One region of the Diaphorobacter sp. MNS-0 genome, then DNA from elsewhere that is predicted to be linked to it. Evidence: predicted binding sites of a transcription regulator. Region 1 holds the regulator's gene; each other region holds the start of a gene.
What was found. Region 1 encodes FNR, which switches genes on or off when oxygen is low (the NO sensors DNR and NnrR bind a similar motif). Its sites were predicted from a motif close to TTGATNNNNATCAA; they were not measured.

Region 2: cyoA (ubiquinol oxidase subunit II) is a predicted target of FNR. The motif match lies at 2,598-2,611, and genes of this name have one in related genera.
Region 3: K2L43_RS02345 (type IV pili methyl-accepting chemotaxis transducer N-terminal domain-containing protein) is a predicted target of FNR. The motif match lies at 3,472-3,485, and genes of this name have one in related genera.
Region 4: K2L43_RS03385 (bacteriohemerythrin) is a predicted target of FNR. The motif match lies at 1,396-1,409, and genes of this name have one in related genera.

Annotation. Positions count from the first base shown of each region.
Region 1 is NZ_CP080761.1:1,168,391-1,175,633, forward strand. It holds gene K2L43_RS05585 (hypothetical protein) at 1-251, shown strand, start outside; gene K2L43_RS05590 (IS5 family transposase) at 388-1,494, shown strand; gene fnr (fumarate/nitrate reduction transcriptional regulator Fnr) at 1,628-2,371, opposite strand; gene hemN (oxygen-independent coproporphyrinogen III oxidase) at 2,543-3,925, shown strand; gene K2L43_RS05605 (sulfite exporter TauE/SafE family protein) at 3,929-4,648, shown strand; gene K2L43_RS05610 (cell division protein ZapA) at 5,289-5,633, opposite strand; gene K2L43_RS05615 (hypothetical protein) at 5,630-5,869, opposite strand; cobalamin riboswitch at 5,904-6,148, shown strand; gene K2L43_RS05620 (TonB-dependent receptor domain-containing protein) at 6,228-7,243, shown strand, end outside.
Region 2 is NZ_CP080761.1:2,474,308-2,481,550, reverse strand. It holds gene cyoB (cytochrome o ubiquinol oxidase subunit I) at 1-1,361, opposite strand, end outside; gene cyoA (ubiquinol oxidase subunit II) at 1,423-2,472, opposite strand; gene K2L43_RS11805 (MFS transporter) at 2,784-4,115, shown strand; gene tolA (cell envelope integrity protein TolA) at 4,238-5,209, opposite strand; gene K2L43_RS11795 (biopolymer transporter ExbD) at 5,231-5,656, opposite strand; gene tolQ (protein TolQ) at 5,836-6,537, opposite strand; gene K2L43_RS11785 (YbgC/FadM family acyl-CoA thioesterase) at 6,534-6,959, opposite strand; gene K2L43_RS11780 (pyridoxal phosphate-dependent aminotransferase) at 6,979-7,243, opposite strand, start outside.
Region 3 is NZ_CP080761.1:475,150-482,392, forward strand. It holds gene K2L43_RS02335 (ChaN family lipoprotein) at 1-630, opposite strand, end outside; gene K2L43_RS02340 (adenosylcobalamin-dependent ribonucleoside-diphosphate reductase) at 907-3,348, shown strand; gene K2L43_RS02345 (type IV pili methyl-accepting chemotaxis transducer N-terminal domain-containing protein) at 3,519-5,435, shown strand; gene K2L43_RS02350 (response regulator) at 5,432-6,103, shown strand; gene K2L43_RS02355 (nitrate/nitrite transporter) at 6,250-7,243, shown strand, end outside.
Region 4 is NZ_CP080761.1:696,029-703,271, forward strand. It holds gene tyrS (tyrosine--tRNA ligase) at 1-772, shown strand, start outside; gene K2L43_RS03385 (bacteriohemerythrin) at 843-1,271, opposite strand; gene K2L43_RS03390 (LysR substrate-binding domain-containing protein) at 1,522-2,532, opposite strand; gene K2L43_RS03395 (DUF2917 domain-containing protein) at 2,755-3,123, shown strand; gene glmU (bifunctional UDP-N-acetylglucosamine diphosphorylase/glucosamine-1-phosphate N-acetyltransferase GlmU) at 3,315-4,745, shown strand; gene K2L43_RS03405 (ATP-binding protein) at 4,750-5,520, shown strand; gene K2L43_RS03410 (chaperone modulator CbpM) at 5,555-5,896, opposite strand; gene K2L43_RS03415 (DnaJ C-terminal domain-containing protein) at 5,899-6,894, opposite strand; gene K2L43_RS03420 (Lrp/AsnC family transcriptional regulator) at 7,020-7,243, opposite strand, start outside.

The DNA.
Region 1 (7,243 bases):
CCTTTTTGATGGCGGGCGTCATGGAAATGGTGGTGTTCGCCTTCGTGGATCCAGAAGCGCTGCAGTGGTTTGATCAACCCCTGCATCTCTCGCGCGAAGGTGTGTATACCATCGCCTTTTTCACGTTCTGGTTCGTACTCATGGCTTCCAGCGCATTGACGACGCTGTTGTCACTCTCGCCCTTTGAGTTGAATCGCTGCCCCGTGCCCAAAGGGGCGCGGCCGGCTGATTGCGCCAAATACGTTTCCTGATCTTTCCGCCGATCAGTTATGAATGAGCAAAAAACCGAGGCTTAACAGGCTGCTGAAATACCCCTTTCGTCGCTCCCCGTGTGGCGCCTTTGCAGGACAATCGGGGCACCCCAGCGACCAGACAGACGAGCCAGACATGCGCGGAGCCGACACCTTCACCGAGAGCCTGTTCACCATGCGCCACCTCGATGACTTCGTGCCCGCAGATCACCCCTTGCGCGTGATCCGTGTGATGGTCAACAAGGCCCTGTCGAACATGGATGAGTTGTTTGCCCAGATGTACGCAGCCGACATCAAAGGCGGGCGTCCCAGCATTGCCCCCGAGAAGCTGCTGCGCGCCATGCTCATTCAGGTGCTCTACAGCGTGCGCTCGGAGCGCCAACTCATGGAGCAAACCCAGTACAACCTGCTGTTTCGCTGGTTCATTGGCTTGGCCATGGACGATGCCGTGTGGGTACCTACCGTCTTCAGCAAGAACCGCGAACGCCTGATCGAGCACGATGCGGTCATCGAGTTCTTCAACCAGATCGTGCAGCAAGCCCAGGAGCAGGAACTCCTCTCGGGCGAGCACTTCAGCGTGGATGGCACCCTGATCCAGGCCTGGGCGGGCCACAAGAGTTTTGTGCGCAAAGACCGCCAGGGCGACGACGATACCGACGCGGGGAACTTCAAAGACCAAAAGCGCAGCAACGACACCCACGAGTCCACAACGGACGCGGATGCAAGGCTGTACCGCAAGGGCAAGACGGCCAGTGAGTTGCGCTTCATGGGCCACACACTCACCGACAACCGCCACGGGCTGGTGGTCAGCGCCGTGGTCACACAGGCCGACGGATATGCAGAGCGCGAAGCGGCCAAGGCCATGATCAACGATGCGCGACAGGCACTGCCCGGCGATGACCCCATCACGATCACGCTGGGCGCAGACAAGGGTTACGACGCCAGGGAGTTCATCGACGCGCTGCAAGAGATGAACGTGCTGCCCCATGTGGCGCAGAACAAATCAGGGCGCCAGTCGGCAGTTCCTGACGCGATTGCAGACAGCGAAGGCTACGCCATCTCCCAGCAAAAGAGAAAGCTGATCGAACAAGGCTTTGGCTGGGCCAAGACGGTGGGGCACATGCGTCAGGTGGTGGTGCGCGGGATCAAGAAGGTTGATCAGCTGTTTGTGCTGACGATGGCGGGCTACAACCTCACGCGACTGCGCAGCCTGGGGCTAATCCGTCTGCAGGGGCAGGTGTAAAGGCAAAAGGGGCAAAAAACCGTGCTTTGCGACTGAAAGCAGGCGATTTTGAGGGGCTGATTTTCAGGATACGGAAAAATGCGGCTACAGCCGCTGAACAGGTTCGGACGCTGGGGAGTATTTCAGCAGCCTGTTAATGGCAGGCTTGCTGGCTGTTGACAATTCGCTTCAGCGCATCGGTATCGACGATGCGCACATGGCGCTGTTTTACTTCCACAATACCTTCTTCCACGAACTTCGAAAACGTGCGGCTGACGGTTTCCAGTTTCAATCCCAGGTAGCTGCCGATCTCTTCGCGTGTCATGCGCAGCACCAATTCGGATTGTGAGAAACCCCGGGCATGCAAGCGTTGTACGAGATTCAACAGGAATGCGGCAAGGCGTTCCTCGGCACGCATACTCCCCAGCAACAGCATGACCCCATGCTCGCGAACAATCTCGCGGCTCATGATCTTGTGCACATGGTGCTGTAGTGCCGTTACTTCGCGCGACAACTCTTCAATACGATCGAAAGGCATGACGCATACTTCGGCGTCTTCAAGCGCTACCGCATCGCAAGTGTGACGGTCGCTCACGATGCCATCCAGGCCGATGATCTCGCCCGCCATTTGAAAACCTGTCACTTGGTCGCGACCGTCTTCGGTGGCGACACAGGTCTTGAAGAATCCGGTGCGGATAGCAAAAAGGGATGTGAAGGGTTCACCGTTCCGGAAAAGCGTGCCGCCACGCTTGATCTTGCGTCGTACAGCAACAATGTCATCGATGCGCTTGAGTTGCTGGTCGTCCAGACCCACGGGCATGCACAGCTCACGCAGATTGCAGTTTGAGCAGGCAACTTTGATGGTCTGGAGATTCGTATGCATGGGAACCCTGTTCATGGCTTGAGCTTACCTCTGAACGGCTGGGAGACATGGAATGCCGTAGGCCGTTGGACGACTTTGAGCCGAAGTCAAATTGTCGCCACAAGGACCTTATGGGCGCTTGATCAACGTCAAGGACTCATGGGGGACTCTACGGCACAGTGATATGAAAGTGCAAGGAATCCCGTCATGACCGTTGTTACAACAGAGCTCCTGCGTCGCTTTGACGTCCCAGGGCCGCGCTACACCTCTTATCCGACTGCTGATCGTTTTGTCGAGGCTTTTGGCGAGCGGGAATACATCCTTGCGCTGCAGCAGCGTCGCGTGGGGTCGGTAGCCAAGGCGATGCCTTTGTCGCTTTATGTCCACATCCCGTTTTGTGAATCGCTGTGCTATTACTGCGCGTGTAACAAAATCATTACCCGGCATCCAGAGCGGGCAGAGGTCTACTTGCGTTACCTCAGCCGTGAAATCGACCTGCATACGGCGCACTGCGGTGTGGGTCAGCATGTGAGCCAGCTGCATTTCGGCGGCGGCACGCCTACTTTTCTGACGGATGACGGTTTGCGCGAACTGATGGGCATGCTGAGGCGCAGTTTCGTCCTTGTTCCTGGGGGGGAGTACTCCATAGAAGTGGACCCCCGGACCGTGGATGAAGCGCGGCTGGGATTGTTGGCGGAGCTGGGTTTCAATCGCCTGAGCTTTGGCGTGCAGGATTTCGACCCTGAAGTACAAAAGGCCGTGCACCGCATTCAGCCTGCCGAAAAGGTGTTCGCGTTGGTCGATGCGGCTCGGAAGCTCGGGTTTGAATCGGTGAACGTGGATTTGATCTACGGGCTGCCGCGCCAGACACCGGAGTCGTTTGATCGCACCTTGGAGCAGGTAGCCGAGTTGCGGCCAGACCGGATCGCGCTGTATGCGTACGCTCACTTGCCAGAACGCTTCAAGTCGCAGCGACGCATCATCACGGCCGAGTTGCCCATGGCTTCGGCCAAGGTGTCCATGTTGGCCCGGTCACTTGATGTGTTCCAGGAAGCCGGCTACGTCTACGTGGGCATGGACCATTTCGCTCTGCCAGACGATGCGCTGGCGGTGGCCAAGCGGCAAGGCAGGCTGCACCGCAATTTCCAAGGCTATAGCACGCAGCCCGATTGCGACCTGATTGGTCTGGGCGTTTCTGCCATCGGGCGCGTGGGCGCTACTTACAGCCAAAATGTGAAAACGCTGGACGAGTATTACGACTGCATTAACCAGGGGCATTTGCCTGTGGTGCGCGGGCTGGCGTTGACCAAGGACGACTTGGTGCGTCGCGCAGTCATCATGGCGTTGATGTGCCAAGGTGAATTACTGTTTGAGCCGTTGGAACAGTCCTGGCTGATTGATTTCCGCAGTTATTTCGATGCGGAATTACAGCAACTGCAAGAAATGGCGGCTCAGGGCTTGGTGAAAATCAGTGATGAGGGCGTTGAAGTCACGCCCATGGGATGGTATTTCGTGCGCGGCGTGGCCATGGTGTTCGACAAGTATCTGCAGGCTGACCGTAACCGCGCTCGCTTTTCCCGGATTATTTGATCCATGCTGTGGGCGCTGGCCACGACGGCCTTCCTGATGGGGCTGATGGGAGGGGCTCACTGTTTGGCGATGTGTTCTGTTCCCTGCGCGGCGCTTACGGGGCTGGGTGGCACGCCGGACGCCACCCACGCCATTCAATGGGCGTCCCGCCGCGGAATCCTCCAACGGGTAGCGCAGTTTCACGCGGGGCGCCTGATTGGCTACGGCGCCGCAGGGGCGGTGGTTGCGCTGGCTATGGAGCAACTCGCATGGCTGGGGCAAAGCACCTCGGCATTGCGCCCCCTTTGGACGCTGATGCACGTGCTCATCCTCGCGTGGGGAGGGATGATGATGGTGCAAGCGCAGCAGCCCTTGTGGGTTGAGCGGGCGGGGCGTGCTGTCTGGGCGAAGGTCAAGCCCTTGGTCTCTCGGCCTGGCGGGCTCCTGACCGCGGGTGTGGCCTGGGCGCTCCTGCCATGCGGCCTGCTGTATACCGCACTGTTGACCGCCGCTCTCAGCGGAAGCGTGCTCCGCGGAGCCTTGTGCATGGTCCTGTTTGGCGTGGGAAGCGGTGTATGGCTGGTGCTGGGGCCGTGGACATTTGGCCGCATTCGCGCTTGGATCGGCGTGAAGGGTGGGGCGTGGGGGTCTCGGCTGGCAGGTGGTGTGCTTTTTTCCCTGGGTGCATGGGCGCTATGGATGGAGGTTGTCCATGGGCAGCCGGCGCCGTGGTGCGTGCCCTGAAAACAGCGTTTTGTGGAACCACAGCGGCTCTGCGAAGCATGCCGTGGCAAGCGAATGGTGCAAACTGAGACGCTCAGGCGTGACGTATCGCTGTCAGATCTCTACCAGCGGAAGTGACGAGTCTGTTCTCATCGACGTGGAGAAATCCAGCTACCCATCGCTGCCTTACTGGATGCGCCACCGTACGTCTGGGGCGCGCGCTGCGTATCAGTGAGGTTGCCGAAGGAATGGGAACGCCCGAACCACGCCAGGATATTTGGCATCGGTGCGACGACTACCAAGGTCTGCTCTGTGCCTTGCAGATGGGTGGGTTGCGCGCGCTGGCCGCGGAGCGCCGGATTTTCTGAGCAGGTATTGAGGTCGCTGGCACTCACCCGGAGCGAGGGCGCAAGCGATTACCGGAGAAAAGGTGTCTGCGAATGCCACCGGACCGGCATCCTGAACCGGGGGTTCAGGTGGGCGAGGGCAGCCAGGCGTTGGGTTCATCTGACGCGAGATGATCACGCTCACCGGGCGATGTACCAAGCCCGTGCTCAATGAGCATTGGTTCAAGGAAATATAAAGCCCGGCAGCACCGCAGACATGTTCATTGTAGTGGGCCGCCCGTGTGCAGCCAGGGGGCAGGCTTTCGCCGTAGTGGTTATAGGAGGCGCCCATCCTCGCCCAGCGCCTCGTCCAGGCGCAGGAGCAACTGCTGCACGCGCTCATCGCTGTCGTGCACGTGCGGCGCGACCGGGGTGGGGGCGATGCGCGCAGGGGCTGAGGCGGCTGCCAAATCGGCGGCTTCGCGGTCGGCGATCTCGAAAGCCAGATTGAGGGCCGCCAGCACGGCGATGCGCTCGCGCGCGCGTACCTTGCCCGCGTCACGGATGCGCGTCATGGCGGTATCCACGCGCTCGACCGCCTCCAGCAGGCGCGACTCCTGGCCGTCCGGGCAGGCCAGGAGATAGCTTTGCTGGAGGATCTGTACCTCGATCTGCTTCATGGCGCGTCTTTCGTCTCGGCAGTGCCGGGGAGTTCGGGCTCGGCAGGCAGGCGGTCCAGCAATGCGTTCACGCGGGCACGGGCCGCCTGCAGGCGGGATTGGAGGGAATCGCGCTCCTGGGTGAGCGCCGCGACCTGTTGCGCCAACAGGGCATTGGTGCGCTGCAACTCGGCATGGCGCAGCAGCAGCCGCTCAACGCGCTCGGCGATCTGGTCGATGGAAGAGGGGGAGGCCATACGCTGCCGATTGTAGGGATCGGCGTGCGAACCATCGTAAAATTGCGCAGTTGGTGCTAGCGGCGTGGTTCACATGCCGCAGTTCAACGGGAAGCAGGGAGGGGCCCTCCGCCATGGAGTGCGTCCTGTGCCTGCGCTGCCCCCGCAACGGTCAGCGGATGAGCCGTACCTCGGCTCCCTCTTCATTGACAAGCCACTGAGCGCCTTGAACAAGCGTTTGGGAAGGCGATGCAGAGCGTTCCGCCAGCCCGGATACCGGCCAACGAGGTGGCTCCGCGTTTCCTTTTGTGAAACCTGGGCCGTTATGCCCAGGTGCCGACGGGGAGGTCGGCCGTGGCGATCTCTCTGTTTGCCCCACATGACAAACACCCGTCCGTTCAATGTGCGCTTGAGTGCGCTTTCCGTGCACGCGCGCGTCGCCGTGCTGCCGCTGGCGCTGGCCGCCGCTTTCCCCGCCGTGTCCCAGACCCTGCTGGCCCAGGCAGCCACAGAACCCCAACTGCGTGAAACCGTCATCACGGCAACCCGCGTGGCCCGGCCGCTGGCCGACATCGTGTCCGATGTGTCCGTCATCGACCGTGAAACTATCGAGGCCAGCGGCGCGGTAGGCGTCATTGACGTGATCTCGCGCCTGCCAGGCGTGCAGATCACGCGCAATGGCGGCCAGGGCAGCAATGGCAGCGTCTACCTGCGCGGCGCGGAGTCGCGCTTTACCGCCGTGTACCTGGACGGCGTGCGCCTGGACTCGCAATCCACCGGCGGCGTGGTGTGGGAGCAAATCCCGTTGTCGCAGATCGACCGCATCGAGGTCGTGCGCGGGCCAGCGGCTGCTGTGTACGGCTCGGATGCCATGGGAGGCGTGATCCAGCTCTTCACCAAAAGGGGTGAGGGTGCGCCGGCGCCCTACGTGGGCGTGGGCCTGGGCAACCAGGGCACGCGGACGGTGCAGGCCGGCGTGAGTGGCGGCACCGAGCAGGTGGACTATGCGCTGGGGCTGTCGCATGAGCGCGCCGATGGCTTCAGTGCCCGCGTAGGCTCCGCCTACAACCCGGACGAAGACGGCTACCGCCGCACCTCTGCCAATGCCCGACTGGGCGTGCAGTTCGACACGACCCATCGCCTGGAGGGCACGCTGCTGGCCAGCAACCTCAACTCGCAGTACGACGGCAGCAAAACGGCCGACGACCGCAATCACCACCAATTGCGCACGGCCAGCCTGGCATGGCTGGCCAAGTGGAGCGACGTGTACAGCACGCGCTTGCAGGTCACGCAGGGGCAGAGTGAATACAGCACCCGGCCCAACTTCTACATGACCGAGACCACGCTGCACAATTACCTGCTGCAAAACGAGTGGCGCCTGGGCGCGCATCTGTT
Region 2 (7,243 bases), 1.3 Mb from region 1:
AAGGCCTTTGGGAACCAGAAGTTGATGGCAGCGAACACGGCGAACACCACGCCGCCGATGATCACGTTGTGGAAGTGCGCGACCAGGAACAGGCTGTTGTGCAGCACGAAGTCGGCCGGGGGCACGGCCAGCAGCACGCCAGTCATGCCGCCGATGGCGAAGGTGCACATGAAGCCCACCGTCCACAGCATGGGCACGCTGAAGCGGATGCGGCCCTTGTACATGGTGAACAGCCAGTTGAAGATCTTGGCGCCCGTCGGGATCGAGATGATCATCGTGGTGATGCCGAAGAAGGTGTTCACGCTGGCGCCCGAACCCATGGTGAAGAAGTGGTGCAGCCACACCAGGTACGACAAGATGGTGATACACACCGTGGCATACACCATGGAGGTGTAGCCAAACAGGCGCTTGCGGCTGAACGTGGCCACGATCTCTGAGAACACGCCAAAGCACGGCAGGATCAGGATGTACACCTCGGGGTGGCCCCAGATCCAGATCAGGTTCACGTACAGCATGGGGTTGCCGCCCAGGTCGTTCGTGAAGAAGTTGGTGCCCAGGTAGCGGTCCAGGCTCATCAGTACCAGCGCGGCCGTCAGCACTGGGAACGATGCCACGATCAGCGCGTTGGTGCACAGCGCGGTCCAGGTGAACACGGGCATCTTCATCAGGTTCATGCCCGGCGCGCGCATCTTGATGATGGTGACGATCAGGTTGATGCCCGACAAGGTGGTGCCCACCCCCGCAATCTGCAGGCCCCAGATGTAATAGTCCAGACCCACGCCAGGGTCCTGCGCCCCGAGGTTGGACAGCGCCAGCCAGCCGGAGGTGGAGAACTCGCCCAGGAACAGCGAGATCATCACCAGCACGGCGCCGCCGGTGGTCATCCAGAAGCTGAAGTTGTTCAGGAAGGGAAACGACACGTCGCGCGCGCCGATCTGCAGCGGCACGAGGTAGTTCATCAGGCCCGTGACGAAGGGCATGGCCACGAAGAAGATCATGATCACGCCGTGGGCCGTGAAGATCTGGTCGTAGTGGTGCGGCGGCAGGTAGCCCATGCTCTCGCCCACAGCCATGGCCTGCTGCAGGCGCATCATCACCGCGTCGGCGAAGCCGCGCAGGAACATGACCAGGCCCAGGATCATGTACATGATGCCGATCTTCTTGTGGTCGATGGAGCAGATCCAGTCGCGCCACAGCGGGCCCCACAGACGGAACTTGGTGAGGCCGGCCAGCATCACGATGCCACCCAGGACCACCGCGATGAAGGTCCACAGCACGATGGGCTCGTGCGCCATCGGGATCGAGTCCCAGGTGATGCGGCCCAACAGCCAGTGGGCTGGGGTAGTTTGTTCAGACAACATATCGAATCTCTTGGCTAATGGGCCCGGCGCCGGCTTGGCGCCCGCGTCGGGTCCGTCAAATTCACTGTTGGGTGGTGGCCTCGGGGAGGGCGGCTGCGGGTTGCAGCGCGGCCAGGATCTGTGGCGCGTTGCCGGCGGTGCATACGTCCTGTGGCAGCGTCAGACCGTTGGCTTTGACGAAGGCTTCGCCGCCGAGCGCGTCGATAGCCATCATGTCGTGCATGCACATCTGCCCGTCTTCCACGCAGCGGTTGAGCACCTTGCCGTACAAGCCCGTTTCCACGGTAGAAAAGCGCTGCACGGGGTCGCGCTGGCTGGGCTTGGCCAGTTGCAGGTAGGTGGTCTTGTCCAGGGGCTTGCCTTCGGTCTTGGCCTTGTCCACCCACTGGGCGAACTCGGCATCGCTCAGGCCGTGGAACTTGAAGGTCATGCCGGAGAAGCCGGGGCCGCTGTAGTGCGAGGCAAGGCCATGGAACACGCCGGGCTTGTTGATGATGGCGTTCAGCTCGGTCTGCATGCCAGGCATGGCGTAGATCATGCCGGCCAGGTCGGGCACGTAGAACGCGTTCATGGTGGATGTGGCGGTGAGCTTGAACAGGATCGGGCGGTCCACAGGCGCGGCCACCTCGTTCACCGTGGCAATGCCCTGCTCGGGGTAGAAGAACAGCCACTTCCAGTCCATGGCCACCACCTGCACTTCCAGCGGTTTGACGTCGGCGGCCAGCGCGCGCTGGGCGTCGATGCGGTCCAGGGGGCGGTAGGGGTCCAGCTTGTGGGTAGCGATCCAGGTCAGCGCGCCCAGGGCAATGATGATCATCAGCGGCACGCTCCAGATCACCAGCTCCAGCGAGGTGGAGTGGTGCCAGTCGGGGTCGTACTCGGCGTCGGTGTTGCCCTGGCGGTACTTCCAGGCGAACAGCAGCGTCAGCAGGATCACCGGCACGATGACGATCAGCATCAGCACCGTGGCAGTCACCACCAGGTTGCCCTGCTGGGCAGCGATATCACCCGCCGGGTTCAATACAACGGCCTTGCTGCAACCAGCCAGGCTGGCTGCGGCCAAAGCCGCGGCGAGCCAGGTGGGCCCGCGGAGTTTCTTCAGTTGGAGCATTGCTAGGCGTGTCAAAAAGCGTGCACGGCCTTGCGTCGCGCGGGCGGGCGCGGCGCTAGGTGTAAACGCGAATTACTGGACGGAGACGAATGTAATACGCCTAGCGCATTTGTCGATTGGACATTTTGTCCAGGGTCAAGCTTATGGCGTGATGGCAGGCCGTATGCGGCCTGCGGGCGCGACCATGGCGGCGCGGATGGCCGACTGGGCGTGAGGGTTTTCCCGCGCGGGACGTCAGTGTAAGCGTACTTGTTGACCGCGGGGCTTGCGTGTAGAACGGAGCTGTGTCTGCAAAGCCAAGGAGTACGGTCATGAGTAGCGGTTCCGTCGCATACCCCGTTTACGGCCCCGAGAGCGCGGCATCGCTGTCGCGCGCGCACACCGACGAAGACGTCACCCCGGGCGAGATCGCCGTGGGCGTGATCATCGGGCGCGCGTCGGAGTATTTCGACTTCTTCGTATTCGGGATCGCCTGCGTGCTGGTCTTCCCGTCGCTGTTGTTCCCCTTCATGTCGCGGCTGGACGGCACGCTCATGGCCTTTGCCATCTTTGCCATCGCCTTCATCGCCCGGCCGCTGGGCACCGCCATCTCCATGGCCGTGCAGCGGCGCTGGGGGCGCGGCACCAAGCTGACGCTGGCGCTGTTCCTGCTGGGCGGCTGTACGGTGAGCATGGCTTTCCTGCCCAGCTACCAGGTGGCGGGGCTGGCAGCCGCTGGGGCGCTGGCGGTGCTGCGCTTCGGCCAGGGGCTGGCGCTGGGCGGCTCCTGGGACGGGCTGCCGTCGCTGCTGGCGATGGCCGCACCGCCGGAGCGCCGGGGCTGGTATTCCATGGTGGGGCAACTGGGCGCGCCCGTGGGGTTTGCATTGGCCGCCGGGTTGTTCGCCTACCTGTACGGCAGCCTCTCCAGCGAAGAATTCCTGGCCTGGGGCTGGCGCTACCCGTTCTGCGTGGCCTTTGCGATCAACGTGGTGGCGCTGTTTGCGCGGCTGCGCCTGGTGGTGGGGCAGTCCTATGCCGAATTGCTGCAAGAGAAGGAACTGGAGCCCGTGGGCGTGGCCCGCGTGATGCGCGAAGAGGGGAGCAATGTGGTGCTGGGCGCCTTTGCGGCACTGGCCAGCTTCGCACTCTTTCACGTGGTGACGGTGTTCCCGCTGTCGTGGTTCGCCCTGTTCTCCGACCGCTCCATGGCCGAGGTGCTGTGCGTGCAGATCGCCGGCGCATTCCTGGCCATCGGCGCGGTGGTGGTGTCGGGGCGGTTGGCCGACCGCATGGGCCGGCGCAACCTGCTGGGCTCCATGGCCGTGCTGATTGGCCTGTTCAGCCTGGCCACGCCCTGGCTGCTGGGCGGTGGCGCGGTGGGCGGCACGGTGTTCCTGCTGCTGGGCTTCGTGCTGCTGGGCCTGTCGTACGGCCAGGCATCGGGCACGGTGACGGCCAACTTCTCCACCCAGCACCGCTACACCGGGGCGGCACTGTCGTCCGACCTGGCCTGGCTGATCGGCGCGGCCTTCGCGCCGTTGGTGGCCTTGGGGCTGTCGGCACGTTTCGGGCTGGGGGCGGTGACGCTGTATCTGCTGTCGGGCGTGGTCTGCACACTCGGCGCGTTGCGTATCAATCGCCTCATCGAGCAGCGCAGCTGAGTTCGATTGGCTGTCGGTTGTTATCGAAAATGATAGCTGCCGGCGCTTGACTCAAATAGGTTTCACGGTGTTTTCAATTTGAAACCATTGAGGGACAAGCGCAGGCAGCTCTCTTTTTTGCTTCAGTCGCGCGGGCGGAAGCCGATCACCAGGGACGACGGCACGCGGCCGTCCACGTCGCGCGGCAGGGTTTCCGTGCGGTGCAGCGCACGAATCACCGCGTCGTCCCACGCCTTGTTGCCGCTGGACTGGGTGATGCGCGCGCCGACGATGGTGCCGTCCGGAGCGGCGCGCACCTCGACCTCGGCGCGCGGGTTGCCCGAGATGGTGTCGGGATAGACGATGTTGGGGCGCACCTTGGCGGCCACCTTGCCACCGTAGCTGCCCGAGGGGCCGGAGCTGCGCTGCGCGGTGCCCGTGGCGGTCTCGCCGCCCGTCGCGCCTGCCAGCCCCTGCATGCGGCGCAGGTTCTCCTGGCGGCGCGCCTCGGCCTCTTTGGCTTCACGGGCTTCCTCGGCCTTGCGGCGCTTGTCCTCGGCCAGCTTCTTCTGTTTGTCCTGCTCGGCCTTGGCGGCCTTCTCCTTCTCGGCCTTTTCGCGTTCGGCTTTCTCGCGCTCGGCCTTCTGCTGCGCCAGTAGGCGTTCCTTCTTTTCCTGCTCCAGCCGCTCGCGGCGCTCTTCTTCCTTGCGCTCGCGTTCGCGCTTCTCGCGCTCCAGTTGCTGTTCGCGCTTTTTCTTTTCTTCTTCCAGGCGCTTCTTCTGCTGCTGCAGGGCGATGTCGGCCTCGCGCGTGTCGGCTTGCTCCGGACGCGGTGGTGGCGGTGGAGGCGGCGGTGCGGGCGCGGGCTCAGGTGCGGGGGTAGGGGCCGGAGCAGGGGGTGGGGGCGCCTCCACGGCGCGCGGCGCCGCTTGCTGGGGGACGGCGGACCAGAGTTCGGCCTCCACCGCCGGTTGGTCGGAACTGCTCTTCCAGTTCACGCCCCAGGTCAGCGCGCCAATCAGCGCGGCATGGGCGAGTACCGCCAGGGCGATGGCCCGCATGCGTCCGGGCGGGCGGGGCGGGGCAAACTGGTCGCGGTCGTTCGTGGCGTGCATTAGATCGTGTGAAAGTTCTCGTCAGCCGCCGCTCTTCACCGCCAGGGCGACGCGTGCCACGCCCGCCTGTTGCAGCGCAGACATGGCCTTCATCACCGCGTCGTACGACACGTTCTTGTCGGCGCTGATGAGCACGGGTGTGTCCTCTGGCTGGTCCTTGAGCCAGTTCTTGGCGGTGGCGCCCAGGCTTTGCAGCGGCACGGTGCGTTCGTTGCCGTCGGCCTTGAAGCGGATGCTGCCGTCCTTGTCGACGATGACGTCCGCGCGCGTCTTGGGCACCTTGGCGCCTTTGCCCACGGAAGGCACGTTCACCGAACTGGGCGTGAGCATGGGCGCGGTCACCATGAAGATGATGAGCAGCACCAGCATCACGTCGATGAACGGCACCATGTTGATTTCGTTCATGGAGCGGCGGCGGGTGCCGCTGCGTGAGGCCATGGCAGGCATTTCAGTTCTCCATTGCGCTGAGCAGTGCGCGCTGTGGATAAAACGGACGTGTCCGATGCCAGCAGACGCCGCGCAAGGGCCGTCCCGCCGCGCTGAGCAATCGATCCCCTTTCCCGCAGTGCGTAGCGCTGCGAGAGAAGGGGGAAGCCGCGCAGCGGCTCAGGGGGATGTCCTTCATCTCAATGCCCCGAGGGGGACGCGGGGTGTGCGCCCAGGTTGCGCTGCAGGATGTTGGAGAACTCCTCGATGAAGGTCTCCTGGTGCGTCGCCACGCGGTCGATGTCGCGTGCGAAGCGGTTGTACGCAATCACGGCGGGAATGGCGGCGAACAGGCCGATGGCGGTGGCCACCAGCGCTTCGGCGATGCCGGGCGCCACCGTGGCGAGCGTTACCTGCTCCATGCCGGCGAAACCGGTAAAGGCGTGCATGATCCCCCACACGGTGCCGAACAGGCCCACATAGGGCGACACCGAGGCCACCGAGCCGAGGAACGAGAGGCTGGACTCGATCACGTCCATCTCGCGCTGGAAGCTCGCGCGCATGGCGCGGCGCGCGCCGTCCAGCAGTGTGCCGGGGTCGCTGATGCGGCGTTCCCGCAGCTTTTGGTATTCGCGCATGCCGCTGGCGAAGATGCGCTCCATCGGGCCCGCGCTCTTTGCGTTGTGCGTGGCGCTGGCGTACAGGTCATTCAGGCTGGTGCCCGACCAGAAGTCGCGCTCGAAGTCTTCGTTCAGGGCCTTCACGCGCTTGAGTGCGAACAGCTTGCGGAAGATGGCGGCCCAGCTGGCCACGGAAACCGCGAGCAGCAGCAGCATCACCAGCTGCACCACCCAGCTGGCATTGAGCACCAGGCTCAAGATGGACATGTCTTGGGAATTCATGATGAGGAGAGTCGTTCCAAAAGGGACCCCGGAATGCGTGCAGGGCGCATGGTGGCGGCATCCACCCAGCCAATGCGGATGGTGCCTTCGCACAGCAGTGCGGGGGGAGAGTCGGGGATCATCTGCTCTGGTTTCAAGAGCGCCTGCTGCTCGATTGTGAGCGAAGCGCGGCCCCCTTCGCGCAGGCTGGCGGTAACAATCAGTTCATCGTCCAGGCGGGCGGGGCGCAGGTAGCGCAGGCGTGCGTCGGTTACGACAAACATGCCGCCCGTGAGTTCCCGCAATCGTTGCTGGCCCAGGTCCCGCGAGCGCAGCCACTCGGTGCGCGCGCGCTCGAAGAACTTGAGATAGTTGGCATAGAACACGATGCCGCCGGCATCGGTGTCTTCCCAGTAAATGCGAACGGGCCACTCGAAAGCCATGCTGGCACGCCTGGAGGGGTCAGCCGATCAGGCGCTGCAGGCGCGCCACCGCTTCCTGCAACTGCGCCATGGAGTTGGCCGTGGAAAAGCGCACGAAGCGTTGGGTGTCGGCCGTGCCGAAGTCGCGCCCCGGCGTGATGGCCAGGTGGGCACGGCGCATCAGCTCGTAGGCGAAGTCCCAGCTGCCGGCGACGCCCAGGCGCTCGGCGGCCTGCGTGCAGTCGGCCCAGGCGTAGAAGGCGCCATCGGGCTGCACCGGCACCGTGAGGCCCAGTGCATCGAGT
Region 3 (7,243 bases), 690 kb from region 1:
GCGGCCGGGGCGGTGGGCGGCCTGCACGGCGCGCGCCATGCGGGCGTCCCGCGCCAACTGGATGCGCACCATGGGCATCAGCCGCTGCGCCGGCACCAGGCCGCAGTGGCCCTCCTCGATCGCGGTGCGCTGGCGCGCCAGCGCGGCGGGAGGCAGGTGCGTGTCCAGCGCGGTGTCGCGCATGGCTTGCGGCATCTGGCTGCGCGGCAGGTTACCGCCGCGCACCGGCACGCCCGCGGCCACGGCAGCCATCACCACCGGCGCATAGCGGTCCCAGGGCCAGGCCTGTTCATCCCATTGCAGCGCGGCGCGCACCTGGGCAGCGTCCGCGTCCGGCGGCAGGCCATCGGTGCCCGCGCCTTCGGGCGCCATCTCCAACACCAGGGCCGCAAGGCGCTGGCGCGCGGCGAGCCACTGGACCGTGTGCCGCTGCCACTGTTGGTGGGCGGCGGCGTCATGCTGCTCGCCCAGCAGCAGGGCGTCCACGGGCGGCCAGCGCTCCAGTTGGGAATCCCAGGCCGTTTCGGCCCCAGAGGTGGGCTGTGGCTGCTCGGGGGGTGTCGTGCAGCCTGCGATCCAGACCAGTGCCAAAGCGGTGAGCAAGAGACGAACCAGCGGCGAGAAAATCATGGGCCAATGGTAGGGCGTGGTTGCCTTGCAACCGGGCGTAAATGCGACTTGCATGCCGATCATGCGGGTGCGTAATTGCGCGGGGCCGCTTCCCAGGCGGCTGGCGTGCTACAGGAAACGGAGAGCGCGGCGGACTACAGGGGCGCCTTTGTGTGGTGCCCCCCGCAGGGTCTTGACGCAGGTTCGCGGCGCGGGCTCCCGAGCAGTGTAAAAATCTAGGATTGCCGCCGCGGCTGCCCGCGGCGTGCCCGTCAGAATCCCTTTCGGAGCCCCTCCATGCAGCGTGAAATCACCGACCTTGCCCCCGCCCTGTCTACACAACCCATCAGCATGGATGTGCTGAAGGAGAAATACTTCAAAGACGGCGAGAGCGATGTCGAGGATCTGTTCCGCCGCGTGGCGCGGGCGTTGGCCTCGGTCGAGCGCGAGGACATGCGCCAGGCCCTGGAGGCGCGCTTCCTGGACAACCTGCGTGCCGGCGCCATCGGGGCGGGGCGCATCATGAGCGCTGCCGGCACCGACATCCAGGCCACCCTCATCAACTGCTTCGTGCAGCCCGTGGGCGACTGCATCCAGGGCGTGGACGATGCGGGCTACCCCGGCATCTACGAGGCCTTGCGCGAGGCCGCCGAGACCATGCGCCGCGGCGGCGGCGTGGGCTACGACTTCTCGCGCATCCGCCCGCGCGGCGCGCTGGTGAAGGGCACGGCCTCCATGGCCTCGGGCCCCTGCAGTTACATCAACGTCTTCGACCAGTCCTGCTCCACGGTGGAGAGTGCGGGCGCGCGCCGCGGCGCGCAGATGGGCGTGCTGCGCATCGACCACCCGGACGTGCTGGACTTCATCACCGCCAAGCGTACGCCGGGCCGCTGGAACAATTTCAATGTGTCCGTGGGCGTGCCCGACGCCTTCATGGAAGCGGTGGAGCAGGACCGTGATTGGGAGCTGGTGCATGGCGCCGCGCCCGGTGCGGAGCTGCAGGCCCAGGGCGCACACCAGCGCGCCGACGGGCAGTGGGTGTACCGCGCGGTGCGCGCGCGCGAATTGTGGGACACGATCATGAAGTCGGCTTACGACTTCGCTGAGCCCGGCATCCTGTTCCTGGACCAGATCAACACCGACAACAACCTGCACTACACGGAGACCATCCAGGCGACCAACCCGTGTGGCGAGCAGCCGCTGCCGCCCTACGGCTGCTGCGACCTGGGCCCGATCATCCTCACGCGCTTCGTGCGCAACCCGTTCGGGCTGCATGGCGAGGCGTCGTTCGACTTCGATGCCTTCGAGCAGGCCGTGGCCACCCAGGTGCGCGCGCTGGACAACGTGCTGGACGTGACCTTCTGGCCACTGCCGCAGCAGCAGGCCGAGTCGGCGGCCAAGCGCCGCATCGGCGTGGGCTTCACGGGCATGGGTAACACGCTGGCCATGCTGTGCAAGCGCTACGACCGCCAGGAAGGGCGCGACATGGCGGTACAGATCGCCGAGCGCATGCGCAACGCGGCCTACCGCGCGTCGGTGGAACTGGCCAAGGAAAAGGGCGCATTCCCCAAGTTCGACGCCGATGGCTACCTGGCCAAGGGCACCTTCGCCAGCCGCCTGCCCGCGGACATCCAGAAGGCCATCCGCAAGCACGGCATCCGCAACAGCCATCTGCTGTCCATCGCGCCCACGGGCACGGTGAGTCTGGCTTTCGCCGACAACGCCTCCAACGGCATCGAGCCGCCGTTCTCCTGGAGCTACACGCGCCGCAAGCGCGAGGCCGACGGCAGCAAGAGCGAGTACGTGGTGGAGGACTACGCCTGGCGTCTGTACAAGACGCTGGGCGGCGACGTGAACCATCTGCCTGCGTACTTCGTGAGCGCCATGGACATGGCGGCCGCCGACCACGTGGCCATGATGGAGGCCGTGCAGCCCTTTGTGGACACGGCGATCTCCAAGACCGTGAACGTGCCCGAGGACTACCCCTACGCCGATTTCAAGGGCCTGTACATGCAGGCCTGGCACTCGGGCCTGAAGGGCCTGGCCACCTACCGGCCCAACAGCATCCTGGGCGCCGTGCTGGAAGTCACGCCCGCCGCAGCGCCGGCCCCCGCCGCCGCACCCGAGGCCGCGCCTGCCCCGGTGGTGGTGGACCCCATGCGCACCATGATCGAGAGCCGTCCCACAGGCGGCCTGTCGGCCGTGGCGGAGAAGCTGGAGTACTGGACGCAGGAAGGCCACAAGACGCTGTACCTGATCGTCTCCTTCCTGCCCGTGCCTGACGGGCGCGGCGGCACGGTGGACCGCGCCATCGAGTTCTTCATGCCCGTGGGGCAGAGCGGCGAATCGCAGCAGTGGATCACCTCCAGCATGCGCCTGCTGTCGCTGGCCGCGCGCGGCGGCTTCCTGGAGCGCGCGTTGTCCGACATGCGCAAGGTGGCCTGGGACCGTGGCCCCGTGCGCCTGGGCACGCACCAGAAGGCCGACGGCACCCACGTGCCGCTGTGGCACGACTCCGAGGTGGCCGCCATCGCGTATGCCGTGCAGAACATCCTGGCCCAGCGTGCCATGCCGCAGCAGCAGGTGCTGCCGCTGGACGAGCCCGCCGCAGCGCCCGCGACCGGCATGCCCCCGGCCATGGCCGGCAAGAAGTGCAATGAGTGCGGTGCCCACGCCGTGATCCGCAAGGATGGCTGCGACTACTGCACCCAGTGCGGCGCCCTGGGCAGCTGCGGCTGAGCAGACCGGAACGCCCTGGCAACACCAGGGTGTTTACTATCAATATGATAGCTGTTTGCGCTTGATGGGAGCGCGCGGAAGCATGTTTTCGCTTGTATGCCGCGGCCGTAGGCTTGAGCAAACTTGACTTCCATCAAGACATTTCAAAAGCGCGTGCCTACACTGCCGCCATGCGCAACAAGTCCACGCTGTCCACCAAGCTGCTGGCCATGGGCACGGTGTTCCTGCTGGTGGCGCTGGCATCCATCGGCTTCACGCTGTGGGTGACCTGGAAGTTGGAGGGGGGCGCCGCTGCGGTGAACGAGGCGGGTCGCCTGCGCATGAACATGCTGCGCATGGTGCTGGCCCAGCAGAACGAGTCGCCCCAGGAGTTCGCGCGGCTGGAAACGCGCTTCAACGAAGGGCTGGAGTTGCTGCGCACGGGTGACCCCGCCCGGCCGCTGTTCGTGCCCTGGAGCGATGACACGCGCGAGCGCTACGAACACATCCGCCGGCAGTGGCTGCTCATCGAAAACGACTGGAAAGCCGCCGCGCACTATGAAAGCAGCGCCGCGGCCGTGGCGCGCGCCGATGCCTTCGTGCTGGACCTGGACAGCTTCGTCGAGGCCATCGAGATCCAGATCGTGCGCCTCACGGCGGTGCTGCATCTGTTCCACCTGTTCATGGTGGCGTTGGCCATCGGCTCGGCTGTGGCCTTCATGGCGCTGAGCTACCTGCTTGTACTCAACCCCGTCACGCGGCTGCAACAGGCCCTGGCGCGGCTGCGCAAGGGCGACCTGGGCACGCGCCTGGAGGTGGAAGCAGACGACGAGTTCGGCCAGCTGACGGCGGGTTTCAACCTCATGGCCCATGCGCTGCAGACCTCGCACGAGGACCTGGAGCGCAAGGTACGCGAAAAGACCGCCACCATCGAAGTGCGCAACCAGCGCCTGGCGGCGTTGTATGCGGTGAGCGCCCTTGCGGCGGAGGCGGGGAGCCTGGAAGAGTTGACCCAGGGTTTCGTGCAGCAGATCCGCCGCGTGGCGGGGTGCGACGCGGCGGCCGTGCGCTGGTCGGACGAAGCCAACGAGCGCTACGTGCTGCTGGCCTCCGACGGGCTGCCCCAGTCGCTGGCGGAGCACGAGCACTGCGTGGTCACCGGCGCCTGCGAATGCGGACAGGCGCAGGGCCAGGCGCGCATGCGTGTGATTCCGATCATGCCTGTCGGGGGCCTGCAGTTGCCGCATTGCCGCGAGGCTGGTTTCGAGACGGTGGTGAGTATCCCGGTGCAGATGCACCAGCGCCTGTTGGGCGAGGTCACGCTGCTGTATCGCAGTCCGCTGGAGCTGTCGGCGGAGATGCGCGAGCTGCTGTCCACCATGGCGCATCACTTGGCCACTTCCATGGAAAGCCTGCGCGCCTCGGCGCTGGAGCGCGAGGCAGCGGTGGCGCAGGAGCGCAGCCTCATTGCGCGCGAATTGCACGACTCCATCGCGCAGTCGCTGGCCTTTCTCAAGATCCAAACCCAGCTGCTGCGCGACGCGGTGGCGAAGGACAACACCGAGGCGCGTGACCGCAGCATGGCGGAGCTGGATACCGGTGTGCGCGAATGCTATGCCGACGTGCGTGAGCTGCTGGTGCACTTTCGCACGCGCACGCAGGACGAGGACATCGAAGCGGCGCTGCGCGCCACGCTCTCGAAGTTCGAACACCAGACCGGCGCGGCCACGGCGCTGAGCATGGCGGGGCACGGCCTGCCGCTGGCGCAGGACGTGCAGATCCAGGTGCTGCACATCCTGCAGGAGGCCTTGTCCAACGTGCGCAAGCACGCCGATGCACGCCGCGTGGAGCTGCGGGTGCAGCGCCACCCCCGCTGGCGCTTCGAGGTGCAGGACGATGGCCGCGGGTTCGACCCGGACAGCGTGCCACCCGATTCGCTGCATGTGGGCCTGGGCATCATGCGTGAACGCGCGCAGCGCATCGGTGCGCATCTGGAGCTGGTTTCGCGCCCCGGCGGCGGTGGCACCTGCGTAGTCCTGGAGCTGCCACCAACCACCCGCGAGGAGCCTGCGTTGCCCCTGTCCCTTGTTTCTTCCGCCGCCGCATGAATGCTCCCACCACGCTTTTCCTGATCGATGACCACACCTTGCTGCGCCGCGGACTGGTGGCGCTGCTGTCCCAGCAGCCGGACCTGCGCGTGGTGGGCGAGGCCGGGGACGCCGCGGAGGCCCTGCGTCTGCTGCCTGCGCTGCGCCCCGACGTGATCCTGCTGGACAACCACCTGCCCGGTGTGCGCGGCGTGGACGCCATTGCCGGCCTGCGCGAGGCGTCGCAGGGCAGCCGCGTGTTGATGCTCACGGTGAGCGAGGATGGGCAGGATCTGGCGGCCGCCTTGCGCAACGGCGCGCAGGGGTATTTGCTCAAGACCATTGACGGTGACCTGCTTGCGCAGGCGATACGGCGGGCCGCACGCGGCGAGCCGGTGGTCAGCCCCGAAATGATGGGCAAGCTGGTGGCGGCGTTCCAGTCCCAGGGGGCGCCCACGCCCGAGCCCCTGCCCGAAGAGGAAGAGCCCGTGTCGGTGCTGTCGCCGCGCGAAGAAGACGTGTTGCGCGAGATTGCGCGCGGTCTCAGCAACAAGGAAATCGCACGTGCGCTCGACATTGCCGAGACCACCGTGAAGATCCATGTGCAGCACATTCTGCGCAAGCTGGGACTGTCCTCGCGCGTGCAGGCGGCGGTCTACGCCTCGGACCGCCACCGCCTCACGGAATAACCCCCAGAGCCCGGCATAGTTCTTAGGGAGTAGGGCGGCATAGGCCGCCCTCGTCCTTTTGCACCGCCCGCGGTGTCCCAGCGAAGGATGTGCAGGCACGGCCAGTTGCGGGACGATTGCACCGTACCCAAGAGAGGACATCTGCAATGGCTCAACTGCCCCAGCGCGCCGCGCCGAGCGCCTCAACCGTCGGCGAAGATCCACGCCATACCCGCAAAGCCTGGTCAGTGCTCATCGTCAGCACGCTCGCCTTCACCGTCTGCTTCATGGTCTGGATGATGTTCGGCGTCATCGGGATCCCGATCAAGAAGATGCTGAACCTCAGCTCCACCCAGTTCGGCCTGCTCACGGCCATGCCCGTGCTCACGGGCTCGCTGGTGCGCGTGCCGCTGGGTATCTGGACCGACCGCTACGGCGGCCGCATCGTGATGGCGTTGCTCATGGCCGCCACCGTTCCCGCTATCTGGATGATGGGTTACGCCACCGAATACTGGCATTTCCTCGTGATCGGCCTGTTCGTCGGTTTGGCCGGCGGCTCGTTCTCGGTCGGTACGCCCTACGTGGCCCGGTGGTTCCCCAAGCACCGCCAGGGCACGGCCATGGGCGTGTATGGCGCGGGCAACTCGGGCGCAGCCGTGAACAAGTTCGTGGCGCCCGTGATCCTGGTGGCCTTCGGGTGGGCGGCCGTGCCGCATGTGTATGCCGCCATCATGCTCGGTACGCTGGTGCTGTTCTGGCTGTTCAGCCACAGCGACCCGGCACACCTGGTACCCAGCAACGTGTCCTTTGGCGATCAGCTCAAGGCACTGAAGGACCCCAAGGTGCTCAAGTACTGCCAGTACTACAGCATCGTGTTCGGTGGCTATGTGGCGCTTTCCCTGTGGATGGTGCAGTACTACGTCGGTGAGTACGGCCTGGACATCCGTGTGGCGGCGCTGCTGGCAGCCTGCTTCTCGCTGCCGGGCGGCGTGCTGCGCGCCATCGGCGGCGTGCTGTCCGACAAGTTCGGGGCGCACTCCGTGACCTGGTGGGTGATGTGGGTGAGCTGGATCTGCCTGTTCCTGCTGTCCTACCCGCAGACCGACTTCACCATCCAGACCGTCAACGGACCCACCACCCTGCACGTCGGCCTGAACGTAT
Region 4 (7,243 bases), 470 kb from region 1:
CAAGTACACCGTGGCACGCATGATGGAGCGCAACGATTTCCACCAGCGCTTCACCGACGGCAGCTCCATCAGCCTGCACGAGTTCCTCTACCCGCTACTGCAGGGCTATGACTCGGTAGCGCTCAGGAGCGACCTGGAGCTGGGCGGCACTGATCAGAAGTTCAACCTGCTCATGGGACGCCATCTGCAGCAAGAATGGGGGCAGGAGCCGCAGTGTGTGCTCACCATGCCGCTGCTGGTGGGGCTGGATGGCGTGGACAAGATGTCCAAGTCCAAGAACAACTACATCGGCATCACGGAGGACGCTAACTCCATGTTCGCCAAGGTGCTCTCCATCTCGGACACCCTGATGTGGGACTGGTACACGCTGCTGTCGTTCAAGAGCCTGGGCGAAATCGCTGCGCTCAAGGCCGAGGTGGCGGCAGGCCGCAATCCCAAGGATGCCAAGGTGATGCTGGCCAAGGAGATCACCGCGCGCTTTCACAGCGCCGCACTGGCCGACGCGGCCGAGCAGGATTTCGTCAACCGCAGCAAGGGCGGCATCCCCGACGACATTCCCGAAGTCCCCCTGGCGGGCGCGCCCCTGGGCATCGGTGCGCTGCTCAAGCAGGCCAACCTTGCGCCCTCGACCAGCGAGGCCAACCGCCTCATCGACGGCGGCGGCGTGCGTGTGGACGGCGTCGTGGTCAGCGACAAGGGCCTGAAGCTGGAAGCGGGCAGCTACGTGGTGCAGGTCGGCAAGCGCAAGTTCGCGCGCGTCACCCTGGCCTGATGCCCGGCGGGGCGCGACCGCGCTCCCGCTTTGCCAAGCCACTCCGCGCAGTGGCTTTTTTCATGCCCGTTCAGGCCAGGGCGGCGGTGCGTTGCGCCTGCAGCGCCTCGCGCATGAACGGCAGGTAGGCGCGGTCCACCTTGCAGATGTGGTGCACCAGCCATTGCTTGAGGAATTCCAGCGCCTCCAGCGTGACCTCCTGCCCGCCGTCAAAGCGCGTCAGCAGATCCATGGCCTTGCGCGTGAAGCCGTCATGCTCGGCCTTATGGGCAGGAGTCTCGGCGTAGTCGTGCTGCTGGAACAGCACCTCCTCCACGATGAAGTGGTTGTGCGTGTAGTCCACCAGGCCTTCCAAAATTTCGCCCACGGCGCTGCGGCGCGGGCTCGCCGCGCTCAGTTCATCGTGCAGGAGGTTGGTCAGCGCGACCAGTTGACGGTGCTGGTCGTCGATTTCGGGCAGGCCAAGCTCCAGTTCCGCGGTCCAGGGCATGAAAGGCATACAGGGTCTTCTCTTTTGTCTATTCGTGTTGTCGGGGGCGGGGCATAGCCTGCCGACGGTCGCAGACCTTTGCGTGACAACCCATAGGGGAAGACCATGCCATTCGCATGGATTTACATGGACCTTGATCTTCGTCAGACGAAGCGCCCGGCTGCGTGAGTGGTTTGCCACGCATTCCTGAGCAAAAAAGCCAAGCGCGCCCGCCCATCACGCGCTAGGCGCTATAAATAGAGGAGCGATCGTGCCGCGCTCAGGAGATGTCGTCGTTCAGGTCCGTGTCCGGCACTTCGCCGACGGCTTGGCGCGTGGCTTCGGCCTGCAGCAGCAGCCAGGCGCTGAACGCCTGGATTTCGGGGCGCTGGCCGCTGCGCGGGCCGACGACCAGCCAGTACACCAGCGGAGAGTCCAGCCGGTGGCCCGGCAGCACCTCCTGCAGGTCGCCCGAGGCGAGGCTTTCCGCGATCAGCGGCATGCGCGCCAGCGCCAGGCCCTGGCCGGCCAGCGCGGCCTGCACGATCTGCTGCGCGTAGTTGAAGTACAGCCAGCGCTTGGGCTGCAGCCGCCCCAGGCCGTGCAGTTCGAACCAGCGCCGCCAGGTGATCCACTCGAAATAGGGCATGCGGTGCGCGTCGCCTGCCTCGATGAGCGTGAACTGCGCCACGTCGGCCGGCGTGCGGATGGGCGGCATGCTGTTGAGGAGCCAGGGGCTGGCCACCACCGCCAGTTGCTCGCCAAACAGCCGCTGCGCGCCCGCGGCCTGCGTGCCGGGCACGCTGGAGCGCAGGGCCAGGTCCACGTCGGCCGTCTCCAGGTCCACGATGGTGTCGGTTGCGTCGATGCGGATGTCGATGTCGGGGTTGTCGCGCTGGAATTCCTCCATGCGCGGGATCAGCCACATGGACGCAAAGCTGGCCCAGGTGGTGATGGCCACGCTCTTGCGCCCCGCCGTCTGGCGCACCAGGCGCACGGCCGCGTCCATGCGCTCCAGCGCGGGCGCCACGGCGCGCTGCAGCTGGCCGCCGGCGCTGGTGAGCTCCACGGCGCGTGTGTGGCGCAGAAACAGGGGCACGCCCACTTCGTCCTCCAGCGCCTGGATCTGGCGGCTCACCGCCGACTGGGTCAGGGCCAGTTCCTCGGCCGCGGCGCGGAAGTTCAAATGCCGCGCCACGGCCAGAAATGCGCGCCAATGACCTACGGCCACGGGCCGGGTGCGCAGATGCGCGATGGGAGGAGCGCTGGCGGGCAAGATCGGGGAGTTCATGGCAGATTGATGACAATTAGGAATCAAAATGCTAGCGCTTTTTCATCGATCGCGCAGCGGGCTGCTCAGGCAGCGGAAGCGCCGCTGGTGGTTGCAGTCCCCCGGGGCAGGGGTGATACCGTGATTGATGCCGTTCCGTAATCGATGAGGCCTTCCGTTTTCATTGGACGGTGCCCGGGTCGCAGTCGCACACTGACGTCACTTCAAAGGGTTTACCAGGAGATGACCGTGACCACCTCGCAAGTTCTGCATTCGCAAGCCTCCAGCGTTCCCGCCGGCGTTGCCGGACCGGAACTGTGCACCATTCCCCAGGGCGCGGCGCGCAGCCTGCACCCCCGCGCGCCGATGCAACTGCGCGTGGTCAGCGGCCTGGCCTGGGTGACCCTGAGCGACGGCCCCCATGGCTGGCGCGAGGATTCGGGGGACCTCATGCTGCACGCGGGCCAGAGCGTGTGCGTGGCCTCCGGCCAGCACGCCGTGGTCGAGCCGATGGGCCGCGAGCCGCTGCAGTTCCAGTGGCGCAGCGCCGCCGCGGTGCGCGCACCGTCACCGCAGCACGCCGCCCCCCGGGGCGATGTCTGCCGCGCCTGACCGTCCGGCTATCGCATCAAACTGGCTGCTAGCGCCCGAATGACGGGCGCTAGCAGCTATTTTTTTAGGAATGATCGGGGACGGTGACGCCTCCGCGCCGCAGAGGGGCAGCGCATGGGCGGCGGGATAATGGCGGCGGGCTGCCGGCCTGGGCTGGCAGGACACGACGACCTTCCACTCTCCACACCTTCATGACAGCACTGGACATCATCATCATGGCCGCGGGCAAGGGCACGCGCATGAAAAGCCGCATTCCCAAGGTCTTGCAGCGCCTGGCCGGCCGGCCCCTGCTGCACCATGTGCTGGGCCAGGCCGCCAGCCTGCAGGCGCGCCGCGTGGTGGTGGTAACGGGCCATGGCGCTACAGAAGTAGAAGCTGCTTGCGCAGGATTGGCGGGCCATGAGGGCACTTTTGACTTGAAGTTCGTGCGCCAGGAGCCGCAGCTGGGCACGGGCCACGCGGTGCAGCAGGCCACGCCCGCGCTGGCGGGCGATGGCACGGTGGTGGTGCTGTCGGGCGACGTGCCGTTGACCCAGGCCGCGACGCTGCGCGCGCTGGTCGAGGCCGGGGCGGGCGAGCGCCTTGCGCTGCTCACCGTGCGCCTGCCCGATCCCACAGGGTACGGCCGCATCGTGCGCGGCGAGGGCGGAACGGTGCAGCGCATCGTGGAGCACAAGGATGCGAACGATGCCGAGCGCGCCATCGACGAGGTCTACAGCGGCATCATGGCCGTGCCCGCGCAGCGCCTGGCGGGCTGGCTGGCGCGTCTGACCAACGACAACGCGCAGGGCGAGTACTACCTGACCGACATCGTGTCCATGGCTGTGGCGGACGGCGTGCCCGTGGCGGCCCACTGCATTGGCGATGCGCTGCAGGTGGCGGGCGTGAACAGCCCCGCGCAACTGGCCGAGCTGGAGCGCGCGCACCAGCGCGCCCAGGCCGCGGCACTCATGGAGCAGGGCGTTCGCCTGGCCGACCCCGCGCGCTTTGACCTGCGCGACGATGCGCGCAGCGGCGCGCGCGGCGAAATCCTCTGTGCGCAGGATGTGGAGATCGACGTGGGTTGCATCTTCACCGGCCGCGTGGAACTGGGCGAGGGCGCGCGCATCGGCGCCTACTGCCACATCAGCAACGCCACCATCGCCGCGGGCGCGGTGGTCCACCCCTTTACCCACATCGATGGCGAGAAGGCCGGCGCCCATGTGGGCGAAGGCGCACTGATTGGTCCCTTCGCGCGCTTGCGCCCCGGCGCGCAATTGGGGCGCGAGGTGCACATTGGCAACTTCGTGGAGGTGAAGAACAGCACGCTGGCCGACGGCGCCAAGGCCAACCACCTGGCCTACCTGGGCGACGCCAGCGTGGGCGAGCGCGTGAACTACGGCGCCGGCAGCATCACCGCCAATTACGACGGTGCCAACAAGCACCGCACGGTGATCGAGGCCGACGTGCACATCGGCAGCAACTGCGTGCTGGTGGCGCCCGTCACCATTGGGGCGGGCGGCACGGTGGGTGGCGGCTCCACCATCACCAAGGACACGCCACCGGGGGTGTTGAGCGTGGCGCGTGGCCGGCAGGTGAGCATCGCGAACTGGAAGCGCCCCGCCAAACAGGCCAAGGGTTGAGGCCATGACCGGCGAGGGCATTCCACCGGCGGACACGCTGGCGCAACTGCGCAGCGAACTGGCCCAGGCGCGCCAGCAGATCAGCGATATGGCGGCGGCGCAGGAGGACTTTCTACGGGGTGTGTCGCACGACCTGCGCGCGCCGCTGCGCCACGTCACCTCTTATGGCGCGCTGGTGCGCGAGGTACTACAGGAGCAGCCGCCGCAGGTGGACGAGGCGCTGGGTTTCCTGGCCACGATGGAGCAGTCCGCGCGCCGCATGGCGCAGATGATCGACGGGCTGCAGGCCATCGCCCGCGCACGCAGCGCTGCGCTGCGGCCCCGGGCCGTTGCGCTGACCGCGGCTGTGCAGGAGGCTCGGCAGGCTTTGGGTGCGGCGGCCGAAGGCGCGGCATGGAACATTGCGCCGGATCTGCCCGTCGTGCAGGCCGATGCCGAGCTGCTGGCCCAGTTGCTGGTGCAACTGCTGGGCAATGCGGTGAAGTTCTCGCGCGGCGTGGCGCAGCCCCATGTGCAGGTGCAGGCTGAACCTGCGGCCCAGGGCAGTGTGCGCATCACCGTGCGGGACAACGGGGTGGGCTTTGATGGCACGCGCGCGCAGCAGCTCTTTGGCGTGTTCCAGCGCATGCACCGCGAAGCCGAATTCGAGGGCGTGGGCGCGGGTCTCGCGCTGTGCCAGGCGATCGCGCAGCGCCATGGCGCCCGCATCCAGGCCACCGCGGCGCCCGGTGCGGGCTGCACGGTGGCGCTGGAGTGGCCGGCTGCGGCGCGGTAGCGGCCTGCGCTTGCCGCACTTCCCGCCGCCGCGCTCAAGGCATCGCCGCAGGCAGGCCCAGGCGCGTCTGCAGCTCGCGCAGGCGCTGGCGCAGCGCGGTCACTTCCTCGATCAGGTCTGCCGTCAGTGCGGCCAGCTCGGGGTCGGCGTCAAAAGTGGATTCCAGGCGTGCCAGCCGCCGCGCGCGCACCACGCTCGCGCTGCTGAACCGCCAGTGCCCGCCTGCCTGCTCCCCTTGCAGCAAGCCGGCCTCCAGGCGCTCCACAACCCAGTCGGGGCCCATGCAGCAGGTGCGCGCCAGGTCTTCCAGCGTGAGGCGGGGCTGCTCGTCCAGCAGCTCGGCCAGGGCATGATCAACAAATGGGGGCGTGGGCATGCTCAGGCTCCTTGCGTAGAGGGCTTGCGGGGCTGGAATTGCGGGAAGGCCTGCGCGAACGCGCGGTAGGCCTGCTGCTGGGCCTCGTTGGTGGCGGGGGGCAGGGCCACGTGCAGTTCCAGGTACAGGTCGCCGGGCGTGGCGGCGGGAATGCCGCGCTCCTTCAGGCGCAGCTTGCGGCCGGGTTTCCAGCGCGGCGGCACGGTCACTTCCACGGTGGCGCCGCCGGGTGTCTGCACCTCGACGGGGCCGCCCAGTTCGGCCTCCCAGGGCGCGAGGGTGACGGACTGGTACACGTCGCGGTCTTCGGCGCGCCAGCGTGCGTCGGGCTTGAAATGCACCTCCAGGAACAGGTCGCCCGCGGGCGCGCCGCCCAGGCCCGGGCCGCCCTGGCCGCCCAGGCGGATGAGTTGGCCCTCCCGCACCCCCTTGGGAATGTTCACCTGCAGCTGGCGTTCTTCATTGACCAGGTGGCCGCTGTCGTCCAGCCGCGCGCCGCGCAGCGTCAGCGTGCGCTCGGCGCCCAGGTAGGCATCGCGCAGGTCCAGCTCGATGCTGGCGTGGTGGTCGCGCCCGCGCTGTGGTGAGGTTCTGCCGCTTCCATCATGGGCCGACGGGCCCGCGTGCCGGCTGCGCTGGGCGCGGGCGGCGCGGCCGAAGAGCTGCTCGAAAAAGTCGCTGAACTGCGCCGCGTCCATGCCCTCGGCGCCGGGCGTGCCGGTGAATTCGAACCCTGCGTCCCAGTTCGGCGGCGGGCGGAAGTCCTGCCCCGCGCGGTGCGGTGCCTCGCGGCCCAGCGCGTCGTAGGCGGCGCGCTTCTCCGGGTCCGATAACACGGTATTGGCCTCATTCACCTCGGCCATGCGGGCCGCGGCATCGGCCTCCTTGCTCACGTCGGGGTGGTACCGGCGCGCGAGCTTGCGGTAGGCCTTCTTGATGTCGGCGGCAGTGGCGTCGCGTGCCACGCCGAGGATCTGGTAGTAGTCCTTGAACTCCATGCGTCCCTCCATGCATGGCCGGCCCGCAGTGGGCGCGGCCTTGAGGTTCACAGAGTGGAGTCGATGTCCCGGAAGGTCAAGGGGTCGTGCAGGATTGCTATAAATTAAATAGCTGTTGGCGCTTGCTAGATGAGCGCTAGAGGTACTTTTGTTTCAAATTTTGCACGGTGGACCGAGAAGAACGCCTTCACGTTGCGCACATTGGCGTCCTGCGTGAATAGCCGCTGCGACAGGGCCAGGTAGCCCGGCATGTCGCGCGTGTGCACGATGAGCACGAAGTCCGGCCCCGGCGAGACACGCCAGCATTGCTGGACCTCGTCTTCGGCGACGGCGCGGGCCTCGAACGCGT